DNA from 3 places in the Salmonella sp. A1325 genome. Region 1 is predicted to be linked to each of the others. Evidence: predicted binding sites of a transcription regulator. Region 1 holds the regulator's gene; each other region holds the start of a gene.
The links. The regulator Fur, encoded in region 1, represses iron uptake genes when iron is present. The targets are predictions, from matches to a motif close to ATAATAATGAGAACNACTATCAA.

Region 1 (2,270 bases):
GGAAGCGCCGCCAGCAGGGCATGGGAGCCAATCAGAAAAAGCTGTTCTTCAAGGATCGGTCTGGCGCTCCAGCGCAGGATTTTATCTTTTTGAAAAACAACGGCTAAATCAATCTGGCGGGTATTGATCATTCTTTCCAGATTACCGGACAAGCTTTCCACCACATGCAGTCGGACATCGGCATAGTTTTCCTGCATGGCATGGATAAACGGTATACCCAGTATGGAGGCGGTACTGGGGGCCATTCCTACGCTCACATGACCGGAAAGGCGCGCTTCTCTGGCGGCGAGAATCGCGTCGTCGGCATGACGCAGGGCGAGTTGCGCCTGCGAATAAAAGGCCAGCCCGGCGTTGGTTGGCGTTACGCCGCGCGAAGTGCGCTGCAGCAGACGGATGGCAAGCTCGTTTTCCAGACGGGACATCTGTTGACTTAATGCTGAAACGCCAATATCAAGATCCTGCGCGGCGCTGCCCATACTGCCGGTTTCAATAATACGCACGAAATAGCGTAACTGGCGAAGCTCCATTCCTGCTCTCCTGAGATGCGATAGCGTTTTTTACATTAAATCAACATCAAGCGGCAGGAAAGAGGAGGATATAAAAAAGCCAACCGGGCGGTTGGCTCTTCGAAAGATTTACACTTATTTAGTCGCGTCATCGTGCGCGTGCTCGTCTTCGCGGCAGTCTCCTTCAGCGCAGTGGCCGTAAAGATAGAGGCTGTGATTAGTTAAACGAATACCGTGTTTCGCCGCAATTTCACGCTGGCGCGCTTCAATAGAGTCATCACTAAATTCAATCACTTTTCCGCAGTCAAGGCAGATAAGATGGTCGTGATGATGCTGTTGCGTCAGTTCAAAAACGGATTTACCGCCTTCAAAATTATGGCGGGTCACGATACCGGCATCGTCAAACTGGTTCAGCACACGGTATACGGTTGCCAGACCGATTTCTTCACCCATGTCGATCAGGCGTTTGTATAAATCTTCCGCACTGACGTGATGGTTATCTGGTTCCTGAAGAACTTCCAGAATTTTTAAACGAGGAAGCGTTACTTTCAGGCCAGCCTTCTTTAATGCGGTATTGTTGTCAGTCATGCGGAATCTGTCCTGTTGCTAAACGATTCACTTCATTAGAGAAGTGACAGAAATTGCACTCAAGATAATGCGTATCATTATAGGACTGCCATGCCGAAATGAAAACCGCAAGTCTCTCGCAGATGTTAATAAAACTGTGGTTTTGCCTGCAAATTTTGGCGCCACCTGATTACACCCGGACATTGTACAGGGATGGGTGCGAAAGTTACAAATTTGTAGCAATTATTTTGATTGGTCTTGTCTATTGATGCGGCGCAGATATAACGCTGCGCCGCATAAGATTAGGCGTTGAGGATGTCGTCGAGGTGCAATTCAGCTGAAACTTGCTTAACCCATTTTTCAACACGCTCGGCGGTCAGCTCAGGCTGACGGTCTTCGTCAATCGCCAGGCCGACAAAATGATCGTCGTCAGCCAGACCTTTAGAGGCTTCAAAATGATAGCCTGCGGTTGGCCAGTGACCCACAATCGTGGCGCCGCGCGGCTCAATAATGTCGCGAATCGTGCCCAGCGCATCACAGAAGTATTCCGCGTAGTCTTCCTGATCGCCACAGCCAAACAGCGCCACCAGCTTACCGTTAAAGTCAATCTCTTCGAGAGTCGGGAAGAAGTCATCCCAGTCACATTGCGCTTCGCCATAGTACCAGGTTGGGATGCCCAGCAGCAGAATGTCATACCCTTCCAGGTCTTCTTTACTGCTTTTTGCAATGTCATGCACATCGGCAACGTCTTTACCAAGCTGTTTTTGAATCATTTTTGCGATATTTTCGGTATTACCGGTGTCGCTGCCGAAAAAGATGCCAGTGATTGCCATGAGTAAAATAACCTCTTGAAACTTATTGAAATGGTGGTGGCGAATTGCCCACGGATAAGGGCAATCATAGCAGAACAGGCAGATATGCGGAAACAGCAATCACGCGGGACTGCACGCTCTGCTACACGAAATATGAAACAAAACTTATTTTCAGACTAAACCCTGGCCGCGCAGCGCCATAAGCTGCTTCATTAATATTTCTTCAATGAGCTCGCTGCGGCTAATGTTGCGCGCTTCGGCCAGCTCATTCAGCGCGTCAACCGCTTGTGCGTTGAGTTTTAATTCGACACGCTTGAGGCCACGAACTTTGTCGCGTTTTAACTGGTTGCGCTTGTTGATGCGTAACTGTTCATCGCGCGAAAGC
Region 2 (2,270 bases), on a different contig from region 1:
GTTGATACAGCCCGTAAAGCCGCGGCTTGTTTTTCAGACCGTCGTAAATAGGCTGTACTGCCTTCTGGAAGGGCTTTTTGTCGATCTCGTAGAATTCAACGTTGAAATCTTTTACCGCCGCCAGCCTGGTTTTCTCTATTTCCTTGTCCCATGCGGCTTTCTCAAATTCGATCGATGCCTTGATGGCGGCTTCGACGATGCGCTGCTGTTCCGGCGTCAGCTTTTCCAGCGTGAGGGTACTCATTAACAGGATATCGGGAATGCGAGTGTGCATATCGTAGGTGTAATAACGGGCGACTTCACCGTGGCGGGCGATGGTGAGAGCGAACTCATTGTTTTCCGCGCCGTCGAGTATGCCTTGTTGTAACGAGGTATAGACCTCCGCCTGGCTCATGGCGATAGGCGAAGCGCCCAGCAGTTTGAGAGTTTGGATCGCCGTCTCACTCTGCATGACGCGGATCTTCTTCCCGCGTAAATCCTCAATGCGTTTAACCGGCGCTTTGCTCATATAAAAATTACGCGCGCCGGAATCATACCAGCCTACGCCGACAAACCCCTGTGCGGCGGTGGACTGATAAACAGGCTCCATCACCTGTGGGTTATCCATTACGCGGTAGTATTCATCGACGGTGGCAAACAGGTAGGGAAGTGAGAACACGCCGTACTCAGGCGAAAAACTCTCCATCAGCCCGGACGACACTTTAGTGATGTCGACGACGCCGACCTGCGTCAACTCCACCAGTTCGCGCTCGCCGCCAAGCTGTCCGTCCGGGAAGTACTGTACTTTGATATCGCCGCCCGTTTTCTCTTCAACTTGCTGCCCCAGGAAGTGCAACGCATCTTTTACCGGCTGGCTATTTTCAGCGTAGGCCAGGCGCAAAATGGTTTCGCCGTGGGAGAAGAAAGAGAGTGTGGAGAGTAAGGCCAACGTAGCCAGACGTATAAAACCAGGTTGCTTCATAATTCCCTCGCAATTGTAATAATTTATCGGGAATGTAATTGCATGGTGAAATTATAACCTTCTTGATTTTGCCACCGCTGACAAAAATTGGCACCAAAAGAAAGATTTTGAAACCATGTTTCACATTTCATGATTTCCAGGAATTCATCAACAGGCGGTTTCGGTTGGAGGCGTAAAAAACGATTTTTTTCAGCGGATGCCGTAACGTTTATAACCCTTGAAAAAGTACGGCATTGATAATCATTTTCAATATCATTTAATTAACTATAATGAACCAACTGCTTACGCGGCGTTAACACTGTGCCGCTCGACAATAATGGAGATGATTATGAGTTATACACTGCCATCCCTGCCGTACGCTTATGATGCACTGGAACCGCACTTTGATAAGCAGACGATGGAGATTCACCACACCAAACACCATCAAACCTATGTCAACAACGCTAACGCGGCGCTGGAAAACCTGCCTGAGTTTGCTGACCTGCCGGTTGAAGAACTGATTACTAAACTGGACCAGGTGCCAGCGGACAAAAAAACCGTGCTGCGTAACAACGCGGGCGGCCACGCTAACCACAGCCTGTTCTGGAAAGGGCTGAAAAAAGGCACCACTCTGCAGGGCGATCTGAAAGCGGCTATCGAGCGTGACTTCGGTTCCGTTGACAACTTCAAAGCTGAATTCGAAAAAGCAGCAGCAACCCGTTTCGGCTCCGGCTGGGCGTGGCTGGTGCTGAAAGGCGACAAACTGGCTGTGGTTTCTACCGCAAACCAGGATTCCCCGCTGATGGGTGAAGCCATTTCCGGCGCTTCCGGCTTCCCGATCCTGGGTCTGGACGTGTGGGAACACGCTTACTACCTGAAATTCCAGAACCGCCGCCCGGACTACATCAAAGAGTTCTGGAACGTGGTGAACTGGGACGAAGCAGCAGCGCGTTTCGCCGCTAAAAAATAATTTGCATTGCACGTCTGTAGAAGCGAGTCTGATGACTCGCTTTTTTTGTATCCGCGTAAGGAGCAGCAGATGCATTATCCGGTTGACGTGTTTATTGGCAAAATTCGTGACTATGACGGCAGCCGCCCGAGCGCTATCGCCAAGGTGCAAATCGACGGCGAACTTATGCTGACCGAGCTGGGTCTGGCAGGCGATCAGCAGGCCGAAAAGAAAATCCACGGCGGCCCCGACCGCGCGCTATGCCATTACCCCCGCGAACACTATGCTGATTGGATTCGCCAGTTCCCCGAGCAGGCGACGCTGTTTTGCGCCCCGGCGTTTGGCGAGAATCTGTCGACGAACGGAATGACCGAACACAAC
Region 3 (2,270 bases), on a different contig from region 1:
CGGCAGTTAGTGGGTATGGCGCAATCGCTGATTCGTCGCCCTGAACTTCTGTTGCTGGATGAGCCGCTCAGCGCGCTGGATTTAAACTATCAGTTTCACGTAATGGATCTCGTGCGTCGGGATACCCAGGCGCAAAATAGGGTGACGATAGTCGTGGCGCATGACATTAATATTGCACTGCGTCATGGTGACCATGTCCTGATGCTAAAAGACGGCAGGCTGGTCGCCAGCGGCGCGCCGGAGACGGTGATTACTGCGGAGCGTCTGGCTGAAGTGTACCGGGTACGAGGACGCGTGGAGCGCTGTTCGCAGGGGAAATTGCAGGTGGTGCTGGACGGCGTGATCGCTGTTTAAGACGTATTGCCTGATGGCGCTGCGCTTATCCGGCCTACCCATTGCTCGTAGGCCGGATAAGGCAGTTATACCGCTATCCGGCAAAGGTGATTACTTCGCTTTACCCTGATTCGCCACGGCAGCCGCTTTCGCAGCGATCTCGTCAGCGTTGCCCAGATAGTAATGTTTGATCGGCTTGAAGTTTTCGTCGAACTCATACACCAGCGGCACGCCGGTCGGGATGTTTAACTCAAGGATCTCATCTTCACTCATGTTATCCAGGTATTTCACCAGCGCACGCAATGAGTTACCGTGAGCGGCGATGATCACGCGCTCACCGCTCTTCATACGCGGCAGGATGGTGTCGTTCCAGTAAGGAATAACGCGGTCGATGGTCAGCGCCAGACTTTCGGTCAACGGCAGCTCTTTCTCGCTCAGTTTGGCATAACGTGGATCGTGACCCGGATAACGCTCATCATCTTTGGTCAGTTCCGGCGGCGTCACGGCAAAACCGCGGCGCCACTGCTTAACCTGCTCGTCACCATATTTTTCTGCCGTTTCCGCTTTATTCAGCCCCTGCAACGCGCCGTAGTGACGTTCATTGAGTTTCCAGGATTTTTCCACCGGCAGCCACGCCTGATCCAGTTCATCCAGTACGTTCCACAGCGTATGGATAGCGCGTTTCAGTACGGAAGTGTAGGCAAAATCAAAGCTGAAACCTTCTTCTTTTAGCAGTTTACCCGCTGCTTTTGCTTCGCTTACGCCTTTTTCAGACAGGTCAACATCATACCAGCCGGTGAAACGGTTCTCTTTGTTCCATTGACTTTCACCGTGACGTACCAGAACCAGCTTAGTTACAGCCATACTCTCACTCCTATAAATCATATGTAATGATAATAATTCTCATTATATTGCCGCGAGGTGTTGGCGGCAATGCTTACGCATAACCATAGCGAAAATAGTGGCGCAGTGTAAGGTTCTTGTGAACTCAGAGTTGCGATTTTGTCTTTAAGTGGTGGAGGTTTGAGCAGGGCAATGGCGCGTAGGCCCGATAAGCTTGCGTCATCGGGCATGTAGCGGCATATCGTTAGAACGGAATAAACTGATACTCGGTCAGGCTGGCGTACTCCTCGCCAGGGCGAAGGATACAGTCAGGCTGCGGCCATTCAGGATGATTCGGGCTGTCCGGCAGCAGTTCGCTCTCCAGCGCCAGCCCTTGCCAGTCGGCATAAGGTTCCGGCCCGCGGGAAGGTGTACCCGCCAGATAATTGCCGGAATAAAACTGTAGCGCCGGGGCGGTGGTGTAAACCATCATTTGTAGCTTTCCATCCTGTGACCACAGACGGGCCGCCGGCTTTTTGCCATCACCCTGCGTCTGTAGCAGGAAAGCATGATCGTAGCCTTTAACCTTGCGCTGATCGTCATCGGCGAGAAACTCGCTGGCAATGACTTTTGGCATCCGGAAGTCAAACGAGGTATTGGCTACCGATTTTAGCCCCTGGCGTGGAATACCGGATTCATCTACCGGCAGATACTCATCCGCCAGAATTTGCAGCTTATGTTGGCGCACGTCGGTCCGATCGCCGTCCAGATTAAAATAGACGTGGTTGGTCAAATTCACCGGACAGGGTTTATCGACCGTTGCCCGGTAGGTGATGGAGATTCTATTGTCATCGGTCAGACGATATTGCGCCGTGGCGCAAAGATGGCCAGGAAAGCCCTGGTCGCCGTCATCAGAGGTGAGCGCGAATAATACCTGGCGATCGTTCTGGTTCACAATTTGCCAGCGGCGCTTGTCAAAGCCTTCCGGTCCGCCGTGTAGCTGGTTCTCGCCCTGGCTTGGGCTTAACTGTACGGTTTCGCCGGCAAACGTATAGCGGCTATTGGCGATACGGTTCGCGTAACGGCCAATAGAGGCGCCGAGGAACGACGTCTGT

Region 2: sodA (superoxide dismutase [Mn]) is a predicted target of Fur. The motif match lies at 1,195-1,217, and genes of this name have one in related genera.
Region 3: gpmA (2,3-diphosphoglycerate-dependent phosphoglycerate mutase) is a predicted target of Fur. The motif match lies at 1,224-1,246, and genes of this name have one in related genera.

What each region holds. Positions count from the first base shown of each region.
Region 1 covers NZ_JAMLWO010000003.1:432,659-434,928, forward strand. Annotated here, with positions in the region: gene tcuR (tricarballylate utilization LysR family transcriptional regulator TcuR) at 1-527, opposite strand, end outside; gene fur (ferric iron uptake transcriptional regulator) at 642-1,094, opposite strand; partial or broken gene NAZ64_RS09050 (fur leader peptide) at 1,087-1,172, opposite strand; gene fldA (flavodoxin FldA) at 1,376-1,906, opposite strand; gene ybfE (LexA regulated protein) at 2,057-2,270, opposite strand, start outside.
Region 2 covers NZ_JAMLWO010000011.1:105,526-107,795, reverse strand. Annotated here, with positions in the region: gene NAZ64_RS18900 (TRAP transporter substrate-binding protein) at 1-961, opposite strand, end outside; gene sodA (superoxide dismutase [Mn]) at 1,290-1,910, shown strand; gene yiiM (6-hydroxyaminopurine reductase) at 1,980-2,270, shown strand, end outside.
Region 3 covers NZ_JAMLWO010000007.1:7,022-9,291, forward strand. Annotated here, with positions in the region: gene NAZ64_RS14465 (ABC transporter ATP-binding protein) at 1-354, shown strand, start outside; gene gpmA (2,3-diphosphoglycerate-dependent phosphoglycerate mutase) at 445-1,197, opposite strand; gene galM (galactose-1-epimerase) at 1,421-2,270, opposite strand, start outside.